3 regions of the Comamonas sp. 26 genome follow, and region 2 is predicted to be linked to each of the others. Evidence: predicted binding sites of a transcription regulator. Region 2 holds the regulator's gene; each other region holds the start of a gene.
What was found. Region 2 encodes sigma-54, which starts transcription at its own class of promoters, with help from an activator protein. Its sites were predicted from a motif close to TGGCANGNAANCTGCTTT; they were not measured.

Region 1 (4,161 bases), 1.4 Mb from region 2:
TTGCCCACGCGATCGGCAAAGGCGCGAATCACGTCAGGGTCGGACAAGTCCTGTTTCTGTGCGACCTGGCTCATGGTCAAGTGCTCGCGCACCAGAAACTCGGCCAGTTTGGCATCGGCTTTGTCAACCTGGTGGGCGCGGCAAAAGCGCTTGATTTCTACCGAGCCGGTGATGGAGTGATCGCCGCCGCGGCCCTTGCCGATATCGTGAAAAAGGGCTGCCAGATACAGAATCCACGGCTTGTCCCAGCCTGCGGCCAGCTGGGAGCAGAACGGATATTCGTGGGCATGCTCGGCCATGAAGAAGCGCCGCACATTGCGCAGGACCATCAAGATATGCTGATCGACCGTGTAGACGTGGAACAGGTCATGCTGCATCTGCCCCACGATGCGGCGAAACGGCCAAAGGTAGCGACCCAGCACCGAGGTCTGGTTCATTAGCCTGATGGCATGGGTGATGCCGCGCGGCTGCTGCAGAATTTTCATGAAGGTGGCGCGGTTCACCGGGTCATGGCGAAAGGCGCTGTCCATCACATCGCGGCTGGCATACAGCGCGCGCAGGGTGCGAGTGGAAAGGCCGGTCAGCCCCTCATGCTGCTCATACATGAGAAAAGTCTCAAGAATCGCGTGCGGGTCGCGCTCGTACAGGTCGTCGCTGACGACCTCAATGGCGCCAGCCTTCTCGCAAAAGCGCTCGTTCAGGCGAATCAACTCATGCGAGCTGGGGTTCAGGCGCTCCTCAATGCTCATGCGCACAATCTGGCACAGCTGCGTGACGGCTTTGGCCGCCCAGTAGTAGTGGCGCATCAGCGTCTCACCTGCGCGCATGGCCAGCTTGCGGCCTTCGGGCGTGGTGGAGCGGTAGCCAAAGGCCTCAGCCACGGCGGTTTGCAAGTCAAACACCAGGCGGTCTTCATGCCGCCCCGCTGCTGCGTGCAGGCGGGCGCGGATCAGGCTGAGCAGAGATTCATTGGATTCGAGCTGCTGCACCTCAAACGGAGTAATCAGACCTTGCTCGGCCAGCTCATGCCAGCTGCTGCCCAGGCCTGCGGCCTTGGTGAGCCAGAGCATGGTGTGCAAATCGCGCAGGCCGCCGGGCGATTCCTTGCAATTGGGTTCCAGCGAGTACGGCGTGAAGTCATATTTGGCATGACGCTGGCGCATCTCCAGAATCTTGCCTTCGACAAACGCCTTGGGCTCCATCTGCGCACGGAACTGGCTTTCGAAATCGGCAAACAGGGGCTGGTTGCCGGTGATGCGGCGTGACTCCAGCATGGCGGTCTGCACCGTCAGGTCTTGCGCGGCTTCTTGCAGGCATTCGGCAATGCTGCGCACACTGGAGCCAATTTCAAGCCCTGCATCCCAGCAACTGCTGATGAATTGCTCGATGCGTGCTGCGATTTCAGGCGCAGGCTGTGCCCCACTTTGGGGCAGAAGCACCAGCACATCAATGTCTGAATAAGGAAAGAGCTGGGCGCGCCCATAGCCGCCCACGGCCAGCAGGGTTGCGGTCTCTGGCATTTGCGCCCGCTGCCAGAGTGTGCGCAGCAGGCCATCGGCCAGTTCACTGAAATGGTGCAGCACACCCCGAACGCTGCGCCGGCCCAGAGCCGGGTTTTGCAACAGCGCTATCTGCTTGGCCTTGGCCGTGCGGAATTCCTCGCGCAGAGTTTGCAGCGAGAGTTGATCGGGCGCATCAGGCGCGGCGGCAGGAGAGAGGGCAGAAGAGGTCATGCGCAGCAGAAAAAAGGGTTTCAACAGAGCAATTGCTTAACTACCACCTTAACTCAACTGACTTGGGCTTGAAGCCGGTGTCTGCAAAAAGGTGAGCGCAAAGCGCTTGCGACACAAGGGCTGCAAGCAAAAAATATGCCGCAACCAGTCTGACTGGGTGCGGCATGGTGCTCGGGGCAGCTGAAAAATGATCAGGTGCGGATGGCTTTGATGAAGTCTGGGGGCGTAGGCGAGCCATCCGACCAGGTCAGCACGTCATAGCCTGTTTTGGTAACGGCCAGCATCAGCTCCCATTGGGCGGTCAGGCTGCGGTCTTTGGTAATCACAGTCCAGCCATCGGGCATGGCCTTGATATCGCGTTTGCCCAGATTCAGCATGGGCTCGATGGTGAAGACCATGCCTTCTTCCAGCACCACACCGTCGCCGGGGCGGCCGTAGTGCAACACCTGCGGCTCGTCGTGGAAGACTTTGCCAATGCCGTGGCCGCAGTACTCACGCACCACGGTCAGGTTATGGCCTTCGGCATAAGTCTGGATGGCATGGCCAATATCGCCCAGCGTGGCACCGGGCTTGACCTGCTCGATACCCTTCCACATGGCTTCAAACGTCAGCTTGCTCAGGCGCTTGCCAGCAATCGTGCCGTCACCGATCAGGAACATGCGGCTGTTGTCGCCAAACCAGCCGTCATCGGTAATCACGGTCACGTCCACATTGACGATATCGCCTTTCTTCAAAGGCTTGTCATTGGGAATTCCGTGGCAGACCACGTGGTTGACCGAGGTGCAGACATAGGCCGGGTAGGGCGTCATGCCCGGCGGCTGATAGCCCAGGCAGGCGGTCTTGGTGCCTTGCTCGGCCATGCGCGCGGCGCACAGGTCGTCGATTTGCTGGGTGGTGATGCCCGGCTTGATGTGGGGGGTGATGTAGTCCAGCACATCCGAAGCAAAGCGGCCGGCAATGCGCATGCGCTCGATGTCTTCGGGGGTTTTCAGTGTGATGCTCATGGGGGGAATTATCCCATCGCGGGCTTGAACTTGCAGGGGCAAGGGACGCGAGGTCCTGGGGTAAGCCCGAGGGACGGTAAAATGTGAGGCTCACCGATACAGTGCCTTGGCTTTGACCTTTAACGGGTCAAGGCGGGGGCGCATTCACCAGCCTTCACATAAACAGGCCGCCACGTGACCTTGCATTTGACACAGTTTGAGGGTGGAAACGCTCTTAGCTCGTTCCGCGCTCAACAGCTTTTGACCGATCTGGTCGCTATCCACCCCAAGATCACCAGCGTGTCAGCACGCTTTGTGCATCTGGTGGCTACGGAGGGTGCTCCGGTTCCCGCATTGCAAGAGCGCCTGTCGGCACTCTTGACCTATGGCGATCCCTACATCGGCACAGCCGAAGGTGTGGCATTCATTGTCACGCCCCGTCTGGGAACGATCTCGCCCTGGGCCTCAAAGGCGACCGACATTGCCCGCAACTGCGGTCTGAACGTCTTCCGCGTCGAGCGCATGACCGAGTTCCGTGTGGAACTCAAGTCCGGCATCCTCGGCGGCAAGCCCGAGCTGTCGCAAGAGCAAACCGCGCAAATCGCCGCTCTGCTGCACGACCGCATGACCGAATCGGTCTTTGCCACCCGTGCAGAGGCCGAGCAGCTGTTCACAACCCTGGCCGCAGAGCCCATGGAGTTTGTGGATGTGCTGGGTGGCGGCGCTGCTGCTTTGGAAAAAGCGAACAAGCAGTGGGGCCTGGCCCTGGCCGAAGACGAAATCGAGTACCTCGAAAACGCCTTCAAGGGCCTCAAGCGCAACCCCACCGATGTGGAGCTGATGATGTTCGCGCAGGCGAACTCCGAGCACTGCCGCCACAAGATCTTCAACGCCAACTTCACTATCGACGGTGTGGCGCAAGAGAAGTCGCTGTTCGGCATGATCCGCAACACCGAAGCCGTGTCGCCCCAGCACACGGTGGTGGCGTACTCGGATAATGCCTCCATCGTGCAAGGCCATGAAGTCGAGCGTTTTACCGCCAAATTCAATGTTGGCGCAGACAGCGTAAGCGCTCCTAGCTATCAAAAACAGACTGCCATCAACCATGTGTTGATGAAAGTTGAGACGCACAACCATCCCACGGCCATCTCTCCGTTCGCAGGTGCATCCACCGGCAATGGCGGCGAAATTCGTGACGAAGGCGCCACCGGCCGTGGCTCCAAGCCCAAGGCGGGTCTGACCGGTTTCACCGTCTCCAAGCTTTGGGGCAGTGAAGTGGGTAAGCCGGAGCACATTGCCAGCCCGCTGCAAATCATGATCGAAGGCCCCCTGGGTGGCGCGGCGTTCAACAACGAGTTTGGCCGCCCCAACCTGACCGGTTACTTCCGCGAGTACGAGCAGCAAGTCGGCGACATCACCCGTGGCTACCACAAGCCCATCATGAT
Region 2 (4,161 bases):
CGATATCGTCAAGTTCATTCGCCGTGGCGAGATGCGCCGCTACCGTGGCGGCCAGCTCAGTGATCAGGTCACCGGCTCCATCATCGTCTACAACAACATCACGGACGTCTATACGGTCGATGGCGAGAAGACCAGCGGCGGCTTGCCCAGCTCTTCCATCGGTCAGGGCGGTCGTGTGCGCGCCATCATGGCACCCAAGGAAGGCACGCCGGGCGCTCAGCCCAAGCCTGCGACACCGGCTACGCAATTGCGCCAGAGCATGACTCTGGGTGGCGAGAAGGCGGACGAGAAGAAATGATTGAGCCCACCTTCTCCAGCAGCCGCACCGGCGAGTCTACGAGTCGTCTGGAAGCCAAGCATCTGGCCAAGTCCTATGGCAGCCGCAAGGTGGTCAAGGACGTGTCCCTGTCCGTGCAAAAAGGCGAGGTGGTCGGTCTGCTCGGCCCTAATGGTGCGGGTAAGACCACATCGTTTTACATGATCGTGGGTCTGGTGCGCAGCGATGGTGGCGAGATCTTTATTGATGGTCAGCCTGTCGGAGGCATGCCTATTCACCAGCGCTCGCGCCTGGGCCTGTCCTATCTGCCTCAGGAAGCATCCATCTTCCGCAAGCTCAGCGTGGAAGACAATGTGCGCGCCGTGCTGGAGCTGCAAAAAGACGAGCAGGGCAAGGCGCTGACGCAGGGCGAGATCGAAAAACGCCTGACCGGCCTGCTGCAGGAGCTGCGCGTTGAGCACCTGCGCCAGTCGCCCGCGCTGGCGCTGTCCGGCGGTGAGCGTCGCCGCGTGGAAATCGCGCGTGCACTGGCGACTCAGCCGCGTTTCATTCTGCTGGATGAACCCTTTGCCGGTATCGATCCGATTGCCGTGATCGAGATTCAGCGCATCATTGGCTTCCTCAAGGAGCGCGGCATTGGTGTGCTGATTACCGACCACAACGTGCGCGAAACACTGGGCATTTGCGACCATGCTTTCATCATCAGCGATGGGCATGTGCTGGCCGAAGGCACCCCCGAGGAGATTGTGGAGAACGCCGATGTGCGCCGCGTCTACCTGGGCGAACATTTCCGTATGTGATGAGCGCAGGCTTTCGCTCTCTCACATTCCCCCCGGCACTGGCGTTGACCAGCGCTGCGGGCCAGCGCATTGAAGCCGCACGGCGGCGAATTCTGAGTGGCGCGAGCATTTGCTGCAGCCGCCGGCTGGAGGCATTTAGCTGATGAAGCCAGGTCTCTCGCTACGCGTTTCGCAGCATCTCTCGCTCACGCCGCAGTTGCAGCAGTCCATTCAGCTGCTGCAGCTGTCCACGCTGGAGCTGGCGCAGGAAGTCGAACAGATGCTGGTCGACAACCCATTTCTGGAACGCGCTGGCGATGAGGCTGATGCAGGAAGCGATGCTCCTGCGGAGATAGCGCCTACCGCTCATGAATACAGCGCTTCAGACCATATTTCATCTGAAAAAGAGACAGGACAGGCGCAAACAGCTACTGACTCTGTAGCAGAGACCCCCAGCGCCGAAACCCCGGAAGCACTGAACTGGGATGCCGACGGCATTGACGGCCAGGATGGCGAGTGGGGCGGTGAATCCAGCAGCGAGTGGGACTCCCCCTCGGGCAGTGGCTCCACCCGCAACCGCGATGGTGATGGCGAAACCGATGCCATTGATCTGGCCCGCGAGCACGAAAGCCTGACCGCATTTCTGCACCGGCAAGCGCTTAGCCTGCGTCTGGGTGCCGAAGACTGCGCGGCGCTACGCTTTTTGATCGAATCGCTCAACGACGACGGCTACCTTGAAGACCCGTTGCAGGAGCTGGCCCGGAGTCTGGCGGGCGACGATCTGGAAGAGCGCGAAGAGCTGGAGCAGCGCTTTGCCATTGCGCTGAAGCTGCTGCAAAGTCTGGAGCCTGTGGGCGTGGGTGCGCGTGATCTGTCCGAATGCCTGCAGCTGCAGCTGCGTGATTTGATTCACACCGCTGAGGACGAAGGCACGACCGAGGCGCACATGAACCGCTTGAAGCTGGCGCAGGCCATTTGCAAGCAGCCCATGGACTTGCTGGCGCGGCGCGACCTGCGCAAGCTCACCAGCCTGTGCGGCGCGCGCGAGGAGCCGCTGCGCGAAGCCATGAGCCTTATTGCGGGGCTGGAGCCGCGCCCCGGTCGCCGCTTTGTGGATGTGGAGCGCAATATCATCGTCCCCGATGTCATCGTGCGTCCGGTGCGCGTCAGCTCAGGGCGCGTCGATTTTTCCGTGCAGCTCAATGCCGATGTGATGCCGCGCCTGCGGGTGCATGACATTTACGCAGGCGTGCTGCGCCGCCACAAAAGCAGCGAAGGCCATGCCGCGCTGCAACAGCAATTGCAGGAGGCGCGCTGGTTCATCAAGAACATTCAGCAGCGCTTTGACACCATCTTGCGCGTGTCGCAAGCGATTGTGGAGCGGCAGAAAAACTTCTTTGTGCATGGCGAGCTGGCCATGCGCCCGCTGGTGCTGCGCGATATTGCCGATCAGCTGGGCCTGCACGAATCCACCATCAGCCGTGTGACCACGGCCAAGTACATGGCCACGCCGCAGGGCACGTTTGAGCTCAAATACTTCTTTGGCTCGGGTCTGGGAACGGAGACCGGCGGCAGCGCCTCCAGCACCGCAGTGCGGGCGCTGATCAAGCAGTTTGTGGATGCCGAGAGTCCTAAAAAGCCGCTATCCGATGCCAAGCTGGCCGATATGCTCAAGGAGCAGGGCATTGAATGCGCGCGTCGCACGGTGGCCAAGTACCGCGAGCAGCTCAAGATACCGACGACGACGCTGCGCAAGGCGTTGTAGCCATCGCTGGGAATAAAAAAAGCCGCTGATGCATTGCTCAGCGGCTTTTTGTTTGGCGGGCTTGCTCTAACCGATGGTTAGCTGGGGATTAACCACCAGATAAACAAAGCCAGCACGCCAATCATCAATCCAAATTTGAGGATCTTGTAGAACGTCGGGTTCCAGCTGCGGAACGCGCGGCGGTACTTGCCGGCGTAGAACGAGATCTTGAACAGCTTGCTGATCATGCCGCGCGGATCGCCCTCGTTATTGGGCGAGCTGGCGGCGGCCACGACATTCTTGCCCAGCCAGTGGTTGAGCCACTGGGCAAAGCCGTTGGTCATGGGGCGCTCCACATCGCAGAACAGCACGATGCGGTTGCCTTCCGAGCGATTTTCAGCCCAGTGCATATAGGTCTCGTCGAAGATCACGCCTTCGCCCTCGCGCCAGCTGTAGGGCTTGCCGTCGACCTCAATCATGCAGCGGTCATCATTGGGTGCCAGCACAGCCAGGTGGTAGCGCAACGAGCCGGCATAAGGGTCGCGGTGCAGATTGAGCTTGGCGCCGGGCGGCAGCTCGGCAAACATGGCGGCCTTGATGCTGGGAATGGATTTGACGAGTGCGGTGGTCTTGGGGCACAGCTCCATGGCAGACGGGTGGGCATCGCCATACCACTTCAGGTAAAAGCGCTTCCAGCCGGTCTTGAAGAAGGAGTTGAAACCCGCGTCGTCATTGTTGGCGGCGGCCTTGATCTGCATGTTCTTTTGCAGATTCACGGCTTCCTCGCGAATCTCGCGCCAGTTGGCCTGCAGCGGCGCCAGCTCGGGGAAGGTGCTGGTGGGCAGATAAGGCGTGCGCGGCACCTTGCTGAACATCAGCATGAAGACGTTGAACGGCGCTGTGAACGTGGAGTGATCAAACAATTGCTTCACCACCTTGTGGCGCACCTTGCCGCGCAGGTGCATGTACAGCCCGCAGCCAAAGAAAAGCAGCACCAGTGCCAGAACGATAATTTTTGCCATAAGGGTCAATTTTACCGGGGGCACCCCGTTGGCGACCATGGGGGCAGGTCAAACAGAACCGGGGTAGGGGAATATCAATAACGATAGCTGCTAGCGCTTGATCAATAAGCGCTAGAGCCTTGTTTTGTATGAAATTCAAGGCAAAGCCAGTACCGCGCAGTTGCAGAGGTCGTCGCTTTCAAAGGCGGTTTTATCGCCCGCTTTTAGCCCTGGTACGGGAAACAGGCGCACGGTCAGCGGTTTGTTGAGCCGGTAGGCCATGGTGCCTGTGTCGCGCATGACGGCGGCGATCTGCTCATTGCTGCTGTCGCCGGGCACGGGCACGGTGTCGAGGCCAAT
Region 3 (4,161 bases), on a different contig from region 2:
GATTGGCTGCACCCAGATAAGCCACCTGCTCGCCGCTGAACCAGCCGGCATGCACCATTTGCGGCATCAACGCCGTATAGGCAAAGCGTGCCAGCCCCACGCCGCTGAGCGTGGCCATGAAGCCGGTGAGTAAAAGAGGAATTTCTTGGCGCTGAATCACAAACTCAATCCTGTAGAAATGGATGACAAGCGTCAAATGCCAAACGTTAACGCCGCAGCCGCATCATCATGCCCAATGATTCGGTGGATGTTCTCAGAGCCTAGTTCTGCATCAAGGCTCGGCGGTATTGCAAGGCCTCGGCCACATGCGCCTGCGTGATCGCGTCTGACCCCGCCAGATCCGCAATGGTTCGCGCTACTTTCAAGGCCCGGTGCGTGCCGCGTGCCGACCAGCCCAGCTTCTCGGCAGCTTTGTGGGCGAACGCCAGCGCTTGCGGCTCCAGCTGCAAATGCGCATCCAGCTGCGTGCCATGCAACTGGTGGTTGGGCGAGCCCTGGCGCTGCAACGCCTTGTACCGCGCCGCGCTGACGCGTTGCTGTACCTCCGTGCTGCTCTCTCCCTCAGGCGCAGCCAGCAGCTCTTGGGGCGGCAGAGCCGCGACTTCTACATGCAGATCAATGCGATCGAGCAAAGGACCGCTGATGCGCGCCTGGTAGCGCGAGACCTGATCGGGCGTGCAGCGGCAGGCACGCACACGTGAGCCCCAATAACCGCAGGGGCAAGGGTTCATGGCGGCAATTAGCTGAAAGCGCGCGGGGAACTCCGCCCGCTGCGCCGCTCGTACCACGGTGATGTGCCCGGTCTCCAGCGGCTCTCTCAAGGCCTCCAAAGCGCTTCTGGCGAATTCAGGCAGCTCATCCAGAAACAGCGCCCCGCAATGGGCATAAGAAATTTCACCCGGCCTGGGCGGGGAGCCACCGCCGACCAGCGCCACAGCGCTGGCTGTGTGATGGGGTGAGGCAAAGGGTCGCTGCCGCCATCGCTCTGGCGTAAAGCGGCCGCTGAGGCTGGCAATGGCGGCGGCTTCCAGCGCTTCTTCGTCGGTCATGGCGGGCAGCAAGGCGGCAAAGCGCTGAGCCAGCATGGATTTTCCGGAGCCCGGCGGGCCAATCATCAACACCCCATGAGCGCCAGCTGCTGCAATTTCAAGAGCACGCTTGGCCTGCATCTGGCCGCGCACTTCGCGCAGGTCCAGTGCTGACGGAGCAGCCACCGCAGGTCTGGATTGCTCCTGTTGCCAGCCACTCGATGCCTCTTCGTCGGCCTCGGGTGGCGGCGCATCGTGGGCCATGAACTGCTTGACCACATCCAGCAAATGCCGGGCGCTGAAGACTTCGATAGCAGGAACAAACGCCGCTTCTTGCGCACTTTCGGGCGGCAGCACCAGCCGCACGTTTTGCTGCTGTCGTTGCAGAGCCAGCGCTGTCGCCAGCGCGCCGCGTACCGGGCGCAGGGCACCGGTCAAAGACAGCTCGCCAGCGAACTCATAGTCGGCCAGTTGGGTCGCTTCAATCTGCCCGCTGGCGGCCAGAATGCCCAGCGCAATCGGCAAGTCAAATCGGCCGGAGTCCTTGGGCAAATCCGCCGGCGCAAGGTTGACGGTGATTCTTTTGTTGTTGGGAAATTCCAGCCCCGCATTCACGATGGCAGCGCGCACGCGTTCCCGGGCTTCTTTGACTTCAATATCCGCCAAGCCCACCAGCGTGAACGACGGCAAACCGTTGGCCAGATGGACTTCAACCGTAACACTCGGTGCCTGCAAACCCAGCAAGGCACGACTTTGAACCAGAGCCAGACCCATAGGCACCTCGTTGATGGAGCGCGATGCACCAGTATCGCCAAGCCGTGGCAAGCGCGCCAGAGATTGTGGCCATGGCCTGCAGGACACTTCTCACCCGGATTGCACCAAAACAGTGCAATCACAGAGGCTTACGTTAAGAAACATTGGTGCTAAAAATTTAGGCAACTCCAATTTGGTGCATGGCATCTGCATAGGCATCAACCGCCATGCTCATCTTAAATTGATAGCTTCAATCGCCTGTCGGTATTGCGAAAGCAGCGTAAATCATCTGAATTTTCAGCAGTAATCCAAGACTTGGCACGGTCCATGCTTTGAAAAATTGTCCAAAAGAATTTTCAAACCGGAGGAACCCTGAATGCCTAGTCCCGCTGCTCGCCGTTTCAAGACTTTCGCCAAGACTGCCGCCCTGGCCTGTGCCGTGATCTCCCCCCTGTGGGCCCATGCGCAACTCACCGCCAACGTGGCACTGACAACCAACTACAAGTTCCGTGGCCAGGATCAGGACTCCAGCCGCAACAAGGCCGTCAAGCCCGCGCTGCAAGGTGGTTTTGACTACGCGTTTGGCGACAGCGGCTTCTATGTCGGCAACTGGAACTCCTCCGTGGACTGGCTGCCCGGCAACTCGCTGGAAACCGATTTCTACGGCGGCTACAAGTTCAAGGCTGCAGAGGTGGACTGGGACGTGGGCGCGCTGACCTATGTGTACTCGGGCAACGCTAACGGCAACACCACGGAACTCTACGGCTCCGGCACCTACGGTCCGTTCACGGCCAAGTACTCGCACACCGTGTCCAAAGACTATTTCGGCTGGGCGGGCGCCAAGGCTGGCTCGGGCCTGAAGGGCCGCAACAGCGGTTATTTGCAGTTCTCCTACAGCCAGGAAGTCATGCCCAAGGTAACACTGAAAGCTGCAGTTGGTTACACGCATTTCTCCAGCGATATCAAAGACCTGGGTGTCCCCAACTATGTGGATTACAGCGTCGGCGGTGCCTATGACCTGGGCGACGGCTTCACTGCCGCAGCCGCAGTGGCCGGTGCCAACAAGAAAGCCTATTTTGGCGATGTAAACAAGGCGCGTCTGATTTTGACGCTCTCCAAAACTTTTTAATTTTTTCAGGAGTCCGTCATGAAAATGGTGACTGCCATCATCAAGCCCTTCAAGCTCGACGAAGTGCGTGAAGCTCTTTCCCAAATCGGTGTGCAAGGCATCACCGTGACCGAAGTCAAAGGCTTTGGTCGTCAGAAGGGTCACACCGAGCTGTACCGCGGCGCGGAATATGTCGTGGACTTTCTGCCCAAGCTGAAGATTGAAGCCGCGATTGCCGACGACATGGTGGACGCCGCCATCGAGGCCATCGAAGGCGCAGCACGCACCGGCAAGATCGGTGACGGCAAGATTTTTGTTCAGGCGCTGGAGCAATCAATCCGCATCCGCACAGGAGAAACCGGCGACTCGGCCCTGTAAAGGTCGCCGCCGCTCTGGAACCCGTTTTAGAAAGATTGCCATGACCAAGAAACTTTTAAGTGCAGGCCTTGGATTAGGTCTGCTGGCTGCCAGCGCGACTGGTTTTGCACAGGAAGGTGCTGCCGCGGCCACCGCTGCTGCCCCCGTGGTTGCAGCTGCCGTTGAAGCCGTGCCCACCCTGAGCGCAGGCGATACCGCCTGGATGCTGACCTCCACCATGCTGGTGATCTTGATGGTCATCCCCGGTCTGGCGCTGTTCTACGGCGGTCTGGTGCGCAGCAAGAACATGCTGTCTGTGCTGGCACAGGTGTTTGTGATCTTCTCGCTGATCACCGTGCTGTGGGCCATCTACGGCTACTCACTGGCCTTTGGCGGTGAAGGCAAGTTCTTCGCCAACTTCGACAAGCTGTTCCTCATGGGCATCACGCCTGACACGCTGTCGTCCATGCTCAAGACCATTCCTGAGTATGTGTTCGTGGCCTTCCAGTCCACCTTCGCCGCCATCACCGTGGCGCTGATCGTGGGAGCATTTGCCGAGCGCATCAAGTTCGCAGCCGTGATCATCTTCTCCGTGCTGTGGTTCACCTTCAGCTACATCCCCATGGCACACATGGTGTGGGGCGGTGGTCTGCTGGGTGCCGATGGCGCGCTGGACTTTGCCGGTGGCACCGTGGTGCACATCAACGCCGCTGTTGCCGGTCTGGTTGGCGCCTACATGCTGGGCAAGCGCATTGGCTTTGGCAAAGAAGCCCTGCCACCTCACAGCCTGACGCTGACCATGGTGGGTGCATCCCTGCTGTGGGTGGGCTGGTTCGGCTTCAACGCCGGCTCTGCCGGTGCCGCCAACGGCATTGCGGGCCTGGCCTTCATCAACACCATTCTGGCCACTGGCGC

Region 1: the regulator sigma-54 is predicted to act here: its motif matches at 1,857-1,874, upstream of CLU84_RS06480 ([protein-PII] uridylyltransferase).
Region 3: the regulator sigma-54 is predicted to act here: its motif matches at 2,098-2,115, upstream of CLU84_RS20370 (TorF family putative porin).

Annotation. Positions count from the first base shown of each region.
Region 1 covers NZ_PEFL01000001.1:1,408,421-1,412,581, forward strand. Annotated here, with positions in the region: gene CLU84_RS06480 ([protein-PII] uridylyltransferase) at 1-1,733, opposite strand, end outside; gene map (type I methionyl aminopeptidase) at 1,925-2,737, opposite strand; partial or broken gene purL (phosphoribosylformylglycinamidine synthase) at 2,912-4,161, shown strand, end outside.
Region 2 covers NZ_PEFL01000001.1:32,811-36,971, forward strand. Annotated here, with positions in the region: gene lptA (lipopolysaccharide transport periplasmic protein LptA) at 1-298, shown strand, start outside; gene lptB (LPS export ABC transporter ATP-binding protein) at 295-1,077, shown strand; gene CLU84_RS00165 (RNA polymerase factor sigma-54) at 1,220-2,821, shown strand; gene CLU84_RS00170 (aspartyl/asparaginyl beta-hydroxylase domain-containing protein) at 2,899-3,822, opposite strand; gene CLU84_RS00175 (DUF711 family protein) at 3,958-4,161, opposite strand, start outside.
Region 3 covers NZ_PEFL01000003.1:486,536-490,696, reverse strand. Annotated here, with positions in the region: gene CLU84_RS20380 (YbfB/YjiJ family MFS transporter) at 1-160, opposite strand, end outside; gene CLU84_RS20375 (YifB family Mg chelatase-like AAA ATPase) at 261-1,802, opposite strand; gene CLU84_RS20370 (TorF family putative porin) at 2,158-2,910, shown strand; gene glnK (P-II family nitrogen regulator) at 2,929-3,267, shown strand; gene amt (ammonium transporter) at 3,308-4,161, shown strand, end outside.